Prochlorococcus marinus subsp. pastoris str. CCMP1986: one gene and its partner. The protein of the gene in region 1 interacts with the protein of each later gene in a pairwise test. Links are inferred from orthologs where the notes say so. Each region holds a gene or a part of one and is shown on either strand. Other genes may lie near its edges.

Region 1 (6,385 bases):
TTATCAATTCATCATGGAGAAACATTTTCTGAAGAAACTGGATGTGTCATGCCACCAATTTTTTCTACCTCAACATTTAAACATGGTAATAAGGGCAATTTCGATTACACCAGATCAGGTAATCCAAACTTTAAAATTCTAGAAAATATACTTAAATCCATAGAAGAATCCAAATATTGTACAATTTTTGGGTCTGGCATAAGTGCAGTAACTGCAATTACATCTTCATTAAAATCAGGCGATAAAATACTATGCGAGTCAAATCTATATGGTTGTACTGTAAGAATGTTCGATAAAATATTCAAAAAATTTGGAATACAAGTTTTATATACAGATTTAGCAAATAAAGAAAATTTAAAAAAAATTAAAGACTTTCAGCCAACTTTAATCTGGCTCGAAAGTCCAACAAATCCTCTTTTGAAAGTACTTGATATTAAACTTATTTGTGATGAAGCTAATAAGTACAAAATACCTGTTGTTCTAGATAATACCTTTTCTACAGCTCTTATTCAAAAACCTCTAGAACTAGGCGCAACACTATCTCTTATAAGTACAACAAAATTTATAAATGGCCATAGTGATGCACTTGGTGGAGCAGTCCTAACAAACAATGAGGAATGGAATAGTAAGATGCTTTTCTCTCAAAAAGCTTTAGGACTTCAACCCTCGCCTTTTGATACATGGTTAATTACAAGAGGGGTAAAAACTCTCCCTCTAAGAATCGAACAACAAACAAAAAGTGCAGAGATAATTTCTAAGGAAATTGCAAATCATAGAATAATTAGTAAAGTTTTTTATCCCTTTAATCAAAAACATCCACAATTTAATTTAGCAAAATCACAAATGAAATCTGGTGGTTCAATGATCACCCTTAAATTAAATTTAAACAAATCGGACACTTTTAAATTTTGTAAATCACTCAGATATTTCTCATTAGCAGAGAGTCTTGGTGGTGTTGAAAGTTTAATTTGCCACCCAGCAACAATGACTCATGCATCTGTTGATGACAAAACAAAAAACCTCCTAGGTATTGATGATTCACTTATAAGATTGTCGGTAGGTTGTGAAGATACAAATGATTTAATTTCAGATATCTTATTTGCCTTAAATAGATTCTAAAAAGTGAGGAATTTACTAAAAAATCCAATATGGAGAAGTTTAGAGTTGGGGTATTCGATTCCTGATAATGAACATGCTGTTTCTGTAGCTTTACCAACTTGGAAAGATGTAATTAATTATGAGGAAAAAAATCCAAAATGCATGGAATTGTTAAAGTCAATCTATCCTCGTTTTGGACTCAATCCTTTAGTAAAAAGATTATGTGAAAAGGTAAAAAAAGAAAGTCACTTAAATGATGTAGGTATCTGGCCTTATCCAAATGAAAGAATAGCTTTAAAAGCAAAAAAATACTGTGATAGAAATTCTTCTAAAGGATCTACATATATTGAAAGAAGGCATAATTTAGCTTTTTTAATTACTAGAGAATCAGCGAGCAAATATGCAAGATATTTTTGGCAACATACCGGTCTCGGTATATCTTCAAGAGCGGCTGCAATTGAATTGGGCCTAGAGGATTGCCCTTCGAAATCTTTAGCGATAGAAAGTTGTCAAAGAATAAAAGATAGAATTTCTAAGTTTACAAAAACAAACTCTAATGATGTTCACTTGACCTCATCTGGCATGTCAGCGTTATACACATCATTAGAAATAATATATAAATTATTTCCAGATAGACCTACACTTCAAATTGGTTTTCCATATGTAGATGTACTTAAATTACCAATGAATATCTTTCATGGAGCCAAGTTAATAACAGAAGAAAATTGCAAGGATATTGAATTAGAAATGATAAAAATAAATCCAGCAGCCTTGATAATTGAATTACCAAGTAATCCAATGCTCAAATGTGTGAACATAAAAAAAATTTCAGAAATAGCTAATAAATTAAATATACCTGTGATAGTTGACGATACTATTGGTTCAAATTTAAATATAAATTCTTTAGAACATGCAGATATCGTTTTCACTTCACTAACAAAAATCTTTTCCGGTAGCGGGGATATTCTTGCTGGGTCACTAATACTAAATCCAAAAAGCAGATGGATTGATCAGTTTAGAAATGCCGTAAATGAAGTCAACCTTCCAATGCTTTCAGATGGCGATATGGTTTCACTCGAAAAAGCTAGTAGAGATGTAAAACAAAGAGTTTTTGAGCAAAATAAAGCATGTTTAGAATTAAAAAAAAGATTAGAAAACCGTAAAGAGATCAAAAATATTTTCCATCCCGAAAATTGTCCTAATTTCAATTCCATACTTACTTCTGATGGGGGATATGGTTGCTTATTATCGTTTGAATTAAAAGGAGGTCTTGAGAAAGCTAAAAAGTTTTATGATTCTCTTCAAATATCAAAAGGACCTAGTTTAGGTACAAAATTTACCCTTGTATGTCCTTATGTTTTATTAGCTCATTATGACGAATTAGATTGGGTTGAAAGTTTTAACATTCCTTCGCACCTTATTAGAGTATCTGTTGGACTAGAAGATAAAGATCACTTATGGAGAGCCTTTTCTGAAGCATTAAATAATTTTTAAATACCTAGTATTTACCGTATAAAAACTTATGTACTCTTTTTATTAAATAATAGTTAGTATTAATATATATTTTTCAACATATAAATGGCAAAAATTTATGAGGACAACAGCTTTGCTATTGGAAACACTCCATTAGTAAAATTAAAATCAGTTACTAAAAACGCTAAAGCTACTGTATTAGCAAAAATTGAAGGTAGAAATCCTGCATATAGTGTTAAATGCAGGATTGGTGCAAACATGATATGGGATGCGGAGAAAAGCGGAAAACTTACAAAAGACAAAACTATCGTTGAACCTACCTCTGGAAATACTGGAATTGCCTTAGCTTTTACAGCTTCAGCAAGAGGTTACAAACTAGTCCTTACAATGCCAGAATCTATGTCTATTGAGAGGAGAAGGGTGATGGCAGTATTGGGCGCCGAAATTGTTTTAACAGAGGCTTCTAAAGGTATGCCAGGAGCAATTGCCAAAGCTAAAGAGATCGCAGAAAGTAATCCCTCTAAATATTTCATGCCAGGTCAATTTGATAATCCAGCAAACCCAGAAATTCATTTCAAAACAACTGGGCCTGAAATTTGGGATGATTGCGATGGTGAGATTGATGTTTTTGTTGCAGGGGTTGGAACAGGTGGAACAATTACAGGAGTTTCAAGATACATCAAACAAGAGAAGGGCAAGAATATTGTTTCTGTAGCAGTAGAACCATCACATAGCCCTGTTATTACACAGACAATGAATGGCGAAGAAGTTAAATCTGGACCACACAAAATACAAGGAATAGGCGCAGGATTTATTCCTAAAAACCTTGATTTATCAATTGTTGATAAAGTTGAGCAGGTTACTAATGATGAATCAATCGAGATGGCTCTTAGATTGGCAAAAGAAGAGGGGCTTCTCGTGGGAATATCTTGTGGAGCTGCTGCTGCTGCTGCTGTTAGATTAGCTGAGCAAGATGAATATGCAGGAAAAACTATAGTGGTTGTTTTACCAGATTTAGCTGAGAGGTATTTATCATCAATTATGTTTACCGAAGTTCCAAATGGAATAATTGAGGAGCCAGTTAAAGCTTAAATTTATTTTTTCACCAGAAATGAATCTGGTGAAATATACATAGCATCGCCATAAGAGAAGAATCTAAATTTTTCTCTTATGGCTTTTTTATAAAGATTTAGTAATCTTTCTCTACCAATCATTGCGCTTACTAGTAGTAATAATGAACTCTTTGGAAGATGAAAATTAGTTAATAATCCATCAACTACTTTGAATTTATAACCTGGCTTAATTACTAAATCAACATACTTATCTATAGGAATTAAGTCTCCCATTTCATACGAATAGCAACTTTCAAGAGCTCTTACACTTGTAGTTCCAATAGCTATTACTCTTCTGTCCGTTTTTTTTACTCTTTTTATTTCTTCTACGACTTCACTACTAACCCTGACCCACTCTTTATGAAGTTTTAAATTAGATAAATCTTCTTGATCAATTGGCTTAAATGTTCCATAACCTACATGCAAAGTAATTGGCATAACTAATATGCCTTTTTTTTTTAAATTTGAAATAAGACTTTTACTTAAATGTAATCCTGCTGTTGGAGCAGCAACTGCTCCAGGATTACTTGCATACTCAGTTTGATAACTATTTTCATGAAAAGATTCTTCTTCGGCGCTTTTTATATATGGAGGGAGGGGAGTTTCTCCATATATATCAAGGAGATTATTCATTGAAATTAGATCATTTATATTTTCTGGAAACTTGATAAATCTTCCTCCAGTTTCTTTATCAGTCCCAGAAATATGCAATTTTATATCTTTTGCCAAGGATGATTTTAAATTTAATTGACTGTTTATTTTTAACTTTTTAGCAGGCCTTGCTAAACATAGCCAAGTAGATTGATCTGCTTTCTCCAAAACTAATAATTCGACTAATTTCCCATTTTCTAATTCAACCTTTAACCTTGCTTTCATCACCTTCGTATCATTTACAACGACCAAATCACCCTTTCTAAGTTCGTCCAAGAGATTCTTTGTATATTTATTTGTTGTAAAGTCTTCTTCTAATGAACTATCTCTAACTATCATTAATCTAGATTCGTGCCTTACTTTAGAAGGTTTATTAGCAATTAATGTTTCATCAAGAATATAATCATAAGCTTCTAGCTTATGATCTATTTCTTCATTATGAATTTCAAAATTCAATTATATTTAGGCTACAAGTGTTTCTGGCTCGTTTTCAATGAGAGAAGACAAGTCTTTTAAGAATGATGCACCATCAGCACCATAAATTACTCTATGATCAGCGGTTAAGTTTACTTGCATTATTTTTTTAACAGATATTGAGCCATCATTATTAGCAACAACTGTTGGCTTCGATGATGCTATGGCTAAAATCGCACCTGTACCTGGTGGAAGTATTGCATCAAACCTGTCAACACCAAACATTCCTAAATTTGACAAAGTAAATGTTCCTGTTGAGTATTCATCTGGTTCTAATTGTTTTGCTCTAGATCTTTTCACAAGATCTTTCCACTCTCTAGATAATTCAAATAAATCAGTGTTACAAGGTTCTTTTAATACTGGAGTTATCAACCCTCCATCTTCCATAGCAACAGCCACAGCAATATTTATATTTTCTGGATAAGAAATTCCGTTTTCTGAAAAGCTTGAATTAACTTGGGGATGTTTTTTAAGTGTCTTTGCAACTGCCTTGACTAACAACGCAGTCATAGTAACTCCATTTTGCTTTACTTTCTTGTAAAAATTATCCAATTTATCAGTATTAATTGAATACCCAACTCTAAAACATGGAACATTTAAACTTGATTCCATATTCTTATTTACAGCTTTTTGAAGAGTATTAAATTGTACAGTTTCCCCGGGGTTTCCAAAACTATTCCCTAATGTCTCTGACTTGCTTTCGGCTTGAACATGAGGACTAGAAATACTGGCGGGAGAACTTCCCTCTCCTATCCATGGAATAGACACAGGTTGGCCATTTGCCTTCAATACATCATCAGCCTGAATCCTTCCATGAGGTCCTGATCCATGCACTTTTGCTAATTCGACTCCCATTGTAGAAGCAAGTTTTTTTGCCCTTGGAGATGCTATTACTCTTGAAGAATTATTACTAGTAGAGGCGTTAAATTGAATCTCATTAGAGGTAATTAGCACTTTTTCCCTTTTAATCTCGACTTCCTGCTCATTATTTTGAGGCACCTCTTTTTGCTTTTCTTCTTTTATTTCAGGTTTATTATTTGGTAATTCGAGTTGACCATCACTTGATACTTCAGTCTGTTTACCTTTATTTTGTTCTTGTATAGAAGCTATCTCATCCTGATTCTCTACAATAAGTCCAATGGTTTCACCAACTGGAGCAGTACTACCAGCTGGCATTAGTACTGCAGCAAGATATCCATCTTGAAAAGATTCAACATCCATATCAGCTTTATCTGATTCAACAACTAAAACAGATTCTCCTCTTTCAACTTTATCTCCAGGATTCTTTAACCATTCAACAATTTTGCCTTCAGTCATAGTAGAACTAAGAGCTGGCATAAATATTTCGTGAGACATACAAGATCAGTTATAGTAAGGGATCTGGTGGTGGTGTCTACAAAAGTGTCTACACTTTTCTACGTCAGACTCACTAAATCCGTGTTATTCATATTATACAAAAACAGGTTCTATAGGGAACCATAGAAGATTAAGAAAGTAATAAAAAGGATATCGAGTTACAGGTGGATTAGAGATCATTTGCACAAAAAAAGACCCCTATTTCTAGAGGTCTTTTTCTG
Region 2 (4,509 bases), 1.2 Mb from region 1 along the record:
TAGATATTATCCTCCAGGTCATCGCTTGCCTAGTACTAGACAATTAGCTATGCAAACAGGATTGCATCGCAATACTATAAGTAAAGTTTATAGACAACTCGAAACGGATGGAGTGGTTGAAGCGATAGCAGGATCAGGGATTTATGTGAGAGATAATCTTAAAAAATCTTTTAATTCAAAAAACAATTTAAATACAACTCCTGCTCTAGAGACAAAAAAAGCAGTTGACAAATTAATCAAACTTGGATGCACTCTTCAAGAAACAAGAAATCTGTTGACTAATGAAATTGATTGGCGCATTAAATGTGGATCAAGAATAATAGTTAGTACCCCTCGGGAAGATATAGGTGCCTCTATGTTAATTGCAGAAGACCTCTCTCCTAACATCAACGTACCAGTAGAAGTTATCCCTATGGAAGAATTAGAAAAAGTTCTTTGCAACTCCAATAATGGGACAATTGTCACAAGTAGATATTTTTTACAACCCTTAGAAAAATTAGCAAAACAATATAGGGTTAGAGCTATTGCTGTTGATTTGAGCGACTTTCAGAAAGAATTAAAAATAATCAAAGAATTAAAACCTGGTAGTTGTGTAGGTATTGTAAGCATCAGTCCTGGCCTATTAAGAGCTGCAGAAATCATCATACATAGCATGAGAGGAAGTGATATAGTAATCATGACTACCATCTCAGATAACAGTAATAGATTATTAGCCCTTTTAAAAGCTTCCAATCATATAGTTTGCGATGGACCTAGTTTATCTGTTATTGAAAATACTCTGCTAAAAAATCGTTCTCAGTTGATGAGAGTACCACAAATTATATGTGCAAAAAATTATTTAAGCATAAAAACTATAAATCATTTAAAAACTGAGATAGGAGTAATTAATTAATTCATCATGCTAAGAACTTTCAAGTCAGATATTGAAATAATAAGAGAGAGAGATCCTGCAGCAAGAGGAATTTTAGAAATTTTTCTTTGCTATCCTGGTTTCCAATCAATTATCGTTCATAGGTTTACCCATAAATTATGGTTATTAAAGTTACCCTTAATTCCGAGATTATTAAGTCATTTAAATAGATTATTAACAGGAATAGAAATACATCCAGGTGCCAAAATCGGGGAAAAAGTTTTTATAGATCATGGCATGGGTGTTGTCATCGGCGAAACAGCTGAAATTGGTAATAACTGCTTACTTTATCAAGGAGTTACATTAGGAGGAACTGGTAAAAGTCATGGCAAAAGGCATCCAACATTAATGGAGAATGTTGTAGTTGGGGCAGGAGCAAAAGTTCTAGGCTCAATAATAATTGGGCAAAATACTAGAATTGGTGCAGGTTCAGTCGTTGTTCGTAATGTCGAAGAAAATAGTACTGTTGTTGGAATACCAGGAAGAGTAGTTCATCAAAGTGGTGTAAAAGTTAATCCCTTAGCACACTCTGCTTTACCAGACGCTGAAGCTAATGTAATCAAAAATTTAATGGACAGAATAGATCAGCTTGAAAACCAAATCCTTCAACTACAAAATACCCTTCAATGTTTGGTAAATTCAGAATCTAATGATATTTCTAAAATTGGCAATGCACAAAATCTAAAAGACAAAGAAATAATAGAATTCTTAGGAGATAACTAATTGCGAATTAATTATTAGTTACTTTTTCACTTTTAGGTTGAAACATAAACATTGAATAAATAACATTTCTTCTCATATTAGTCATCATTTCAAGAAACATATCATAACCTTCATTTTTATATTCAATCAAGGGGTCCTTTTGACCATAACCTCTTAATCCTACAGATTCTCTTAAAGAATCCATCGATTGAAGATGTTCTCTCCATAAATTATCAATTTGTTGAAGTATAAAAAACCTTTCAGCTTCCCTCATTAAACCTGGACGAAATTTCTCTATTTGAGCCTCCTTCAAATCATATGCAATACGTAATTGCTCTTGAAGATAATTTTTTAATTCTTCAATAGATAAGACACTAACATCTTCTGATTTAAGATCATTTAATAAATAAATGAATTCTTTTACTTTAGAAATCAATTGATCTATGTCCCATTCTTCTGGAGGTAAATCAGGATTGATATAAGCTTCTACAATTTCTTCCATTGTTCTTTCTCCATACCCTATGACTTGTTTCTTCAAATCATTCCCTTTTAGAACTCTTAATCTCTCATTATAAACCGCTTTTCTTTGATTATTCATTACCTCATCATATTCAAAAACTTGTTTTCTGATGTCATAATAATAAGTCTCGACTTTCTTCTGTGCACTTTCTAAAGATCTAGTAAGCATTCCTGACTCAATAGGCATATCTTCATCTACCCTAAAAGCGTTCATTAGGTTTGCTACCCTATCTCCTCCAAATATCCTTAATAGATTATCTTCCAAAGATAAAAAGAATCTGGTACTTCCAAGATCTCCTTGTCTACCTGCTCTTCCTCTAAGTTGATTATCAACTCTTCTTGACTCATGCCTTTCAGTTCCTATGACATGAAGACCTCCAGCATTCCTAACATTTTCTTCTTCATGAATTAATACCTTTTCATATTCATTTTTCACCTCTGATAAAGATTCTCTCAAAGATTGTATTAGTTTATCTTCAGTTGGAGCTTTTTCAGCAGCAGTAGCTATTTTATCGTCTAATTCCAGAATAGTTAAGCTTCTATCTCCCCAATTTTTTACAAGTTCATTGGATAATAAAGATAGTTTTCTTTTAATATCTTCGCCTAACTGACATGGGAAAAGACTGTCTACACCGCTTTTAGTATTTTTATTTGCAATTGAGTCAACATTTGCAGAAAATCCTCCCCCAGATTTTGAATTTCTTTGTTGAGGTATTGGCGGTTTATGCTCATTATCTGGCTTAACTAGTAAGGGCATTAAAGTCTCTTTTAATTTTAGCCTTGCCATATAGTCGCTATTACCACCAAGAATAATATCAGTTCCTCTTCCCGCCATATTTGTTGCGATAGTGACGGCACCAGATCTTCCAGCCTGAGCTACGATTTCTGCCTCGCGTTCTACATTCTCTGGTTTTGCATTTAGCAAATTATGTGGGATTTGCTGCTCGAAAAGAAGTGAACTTAATAACTCACTTTTTTCGACACTTGTTGTACCTACTAAAACAGGTCTACCGTTCCTATGTATTTCTGCTGTCTCATTAGCAACTGCTTTCCATTTTCCAAGCTCTGTTTTAAAAACTTGATCAGCCCAATCTTGTCTTTTTCTTATCTGATTAGTTGGAACAACTGTTGACTCTAATTTATAAGTTTTTTCAAATTCTACCTCTTCGGTCTTTGCAGTTCCTGTCATACCAGCTAATCCTGGATATAAAAGGAAAAAGTTCTGATACGTTATAGATGCTAATGTTTGGGTCTCAGGTTGAATTTTAAGACCTTCTTTTGCTTCGATTGCCTGATGTTGTCCATCACTCCATCTTCTTCCAGGCATAACCCTTCCAGTAAATTCATCAACTATTACTGCTTCATCTTTTTTAATGATGTAATTTACATCTTTAACGAATAATTCTTTAGCTTTTAATGCATTAGTAATGTAATGAGCCCAAGGATCTTTAGGATCGTATAAATCATTAACCTTCAAGGCCTCTTCACATTTAGCAAATCCTTGATCAGTTAATATACAACTACGTTGTTTTTCATCAACTTCATAATCACCCTCTGGATCAATTCCATCTTTACTCAACTCTTTCGCCTTAATTAGAGACAATGATAATTCTGCCGCTTTTTGATATTTTTCTTGTGGCCTTTCTATTTGACCAGAAATTATTAGAGGAGTTCTTGCTTCATCAATTAAAATTGAATCTACTTCATCTATAACGCAATAATTAAATTTTCTTTGAACTACTTCTTCGATTTCAGTAGCCATGTTATCTCTCAAATAATCAAAACCTAATTCAGAATTAGTGGCATAGGTTATGTCACATGCATAGTTTTTTTTTCTTTCAGCAGGACTCATATCTTGCTGAATTAGACCAACTGATAAGCCCAAAAAACGATGCACTTGTCCCATCCACTCAGCATCTCTTCGAGCTAAGTAGTCGTTCACGGTAACAACATGTACACCTTTACCAGTTAAAGCATTGAGATAACATGGTAGCGTTGCAACGAGAGTTTTACCTTCTCCAGTTTTCATCTCAGCAATTTGTCCTTCATGGAGAACCATCCCACCAATTAATTGCACATCAAAATGACGCATTTCTAAAACTCTTTTACTTGCTTCTCTGACGATTGCAAAAGCTTTTGGTAACGTTTCTTCTAATAGTTCCTTTTGTTTTTTAATATTTAACTCTGATGAAATATTTGATTTAAGATTATGAGTTTCATTCCGCAATTCATCATCAGTTAATATGGATACGTCTTCTTCTAATAAGTTTATTTCTTCAACCATTGGTTGATATCTCTTTAACTTTCGTGTATTCGGGTCTCCCAACAAAAGTTTGAGCATAATTGTTTTTCCTCTAAAAAATTTATCCTATTACAAT

Evidence for each region.
Region 2: the proteins of cysK (region 1) and cysE interact in binary tests that used the Escherichia coli proteins (3 or more experiments, as listed by UniProt). The link is inferred for Prochlorococcus marinus subsp. pastoris str. CCMP1986 from one-to-one orthologs.

The regions. Positions count from the first base shown.
Region 1 is NC_005072.1:383,449-389,833, reverse strand. What follows is about bases 1,775-4,669. They hold cysK (cysteine synthase A), read left to right. Parts: upstream 1,775-2,676; coding sequence 2,677-3,663; downstream 3,664-4,669. Other genes in these bases: queA (tRNA preQ1(34) S-adenosylmethionine ribosyltransferase-isomerase QueA), read right to left, coding at 3,666-4,669; TX50_RS02195 (PLP-dependent transferase), read left to right, coding at 1,775-2,592. Outside these bases: TX50_RS02200 (trans-sulfuration enzyme family protein), read left to right, coding at 1-1,119; more of TX50_RS02195, read left to right, coding at 1,123-1,774; more of queA, read right to left, coding at 4,670-4,790; TX50_RS02180 (dihydrolipoamide acetyltransferase family protein), read right to left, coding at 4,797-6,164.
Region 2 is NC_005072.1:1,564,675-1,569,183, forward strand. What follows is about bases 1-2,765. They hold cysE (serine O-acetyltransferase), read left to right. Parts: upstream 1-898; coding sequence 899-1,633; downstream 1,634-2,765. Other genes in these bases: TX50_RS08750 (GntR family transcriptional regulator), read left to right, coding at 1-892; secA (preprotein translocase subunit SecA), read right to left, coding at 1,641-2,765. Outside these bases: more of secA, read right to left, coding at 2,766-4,472.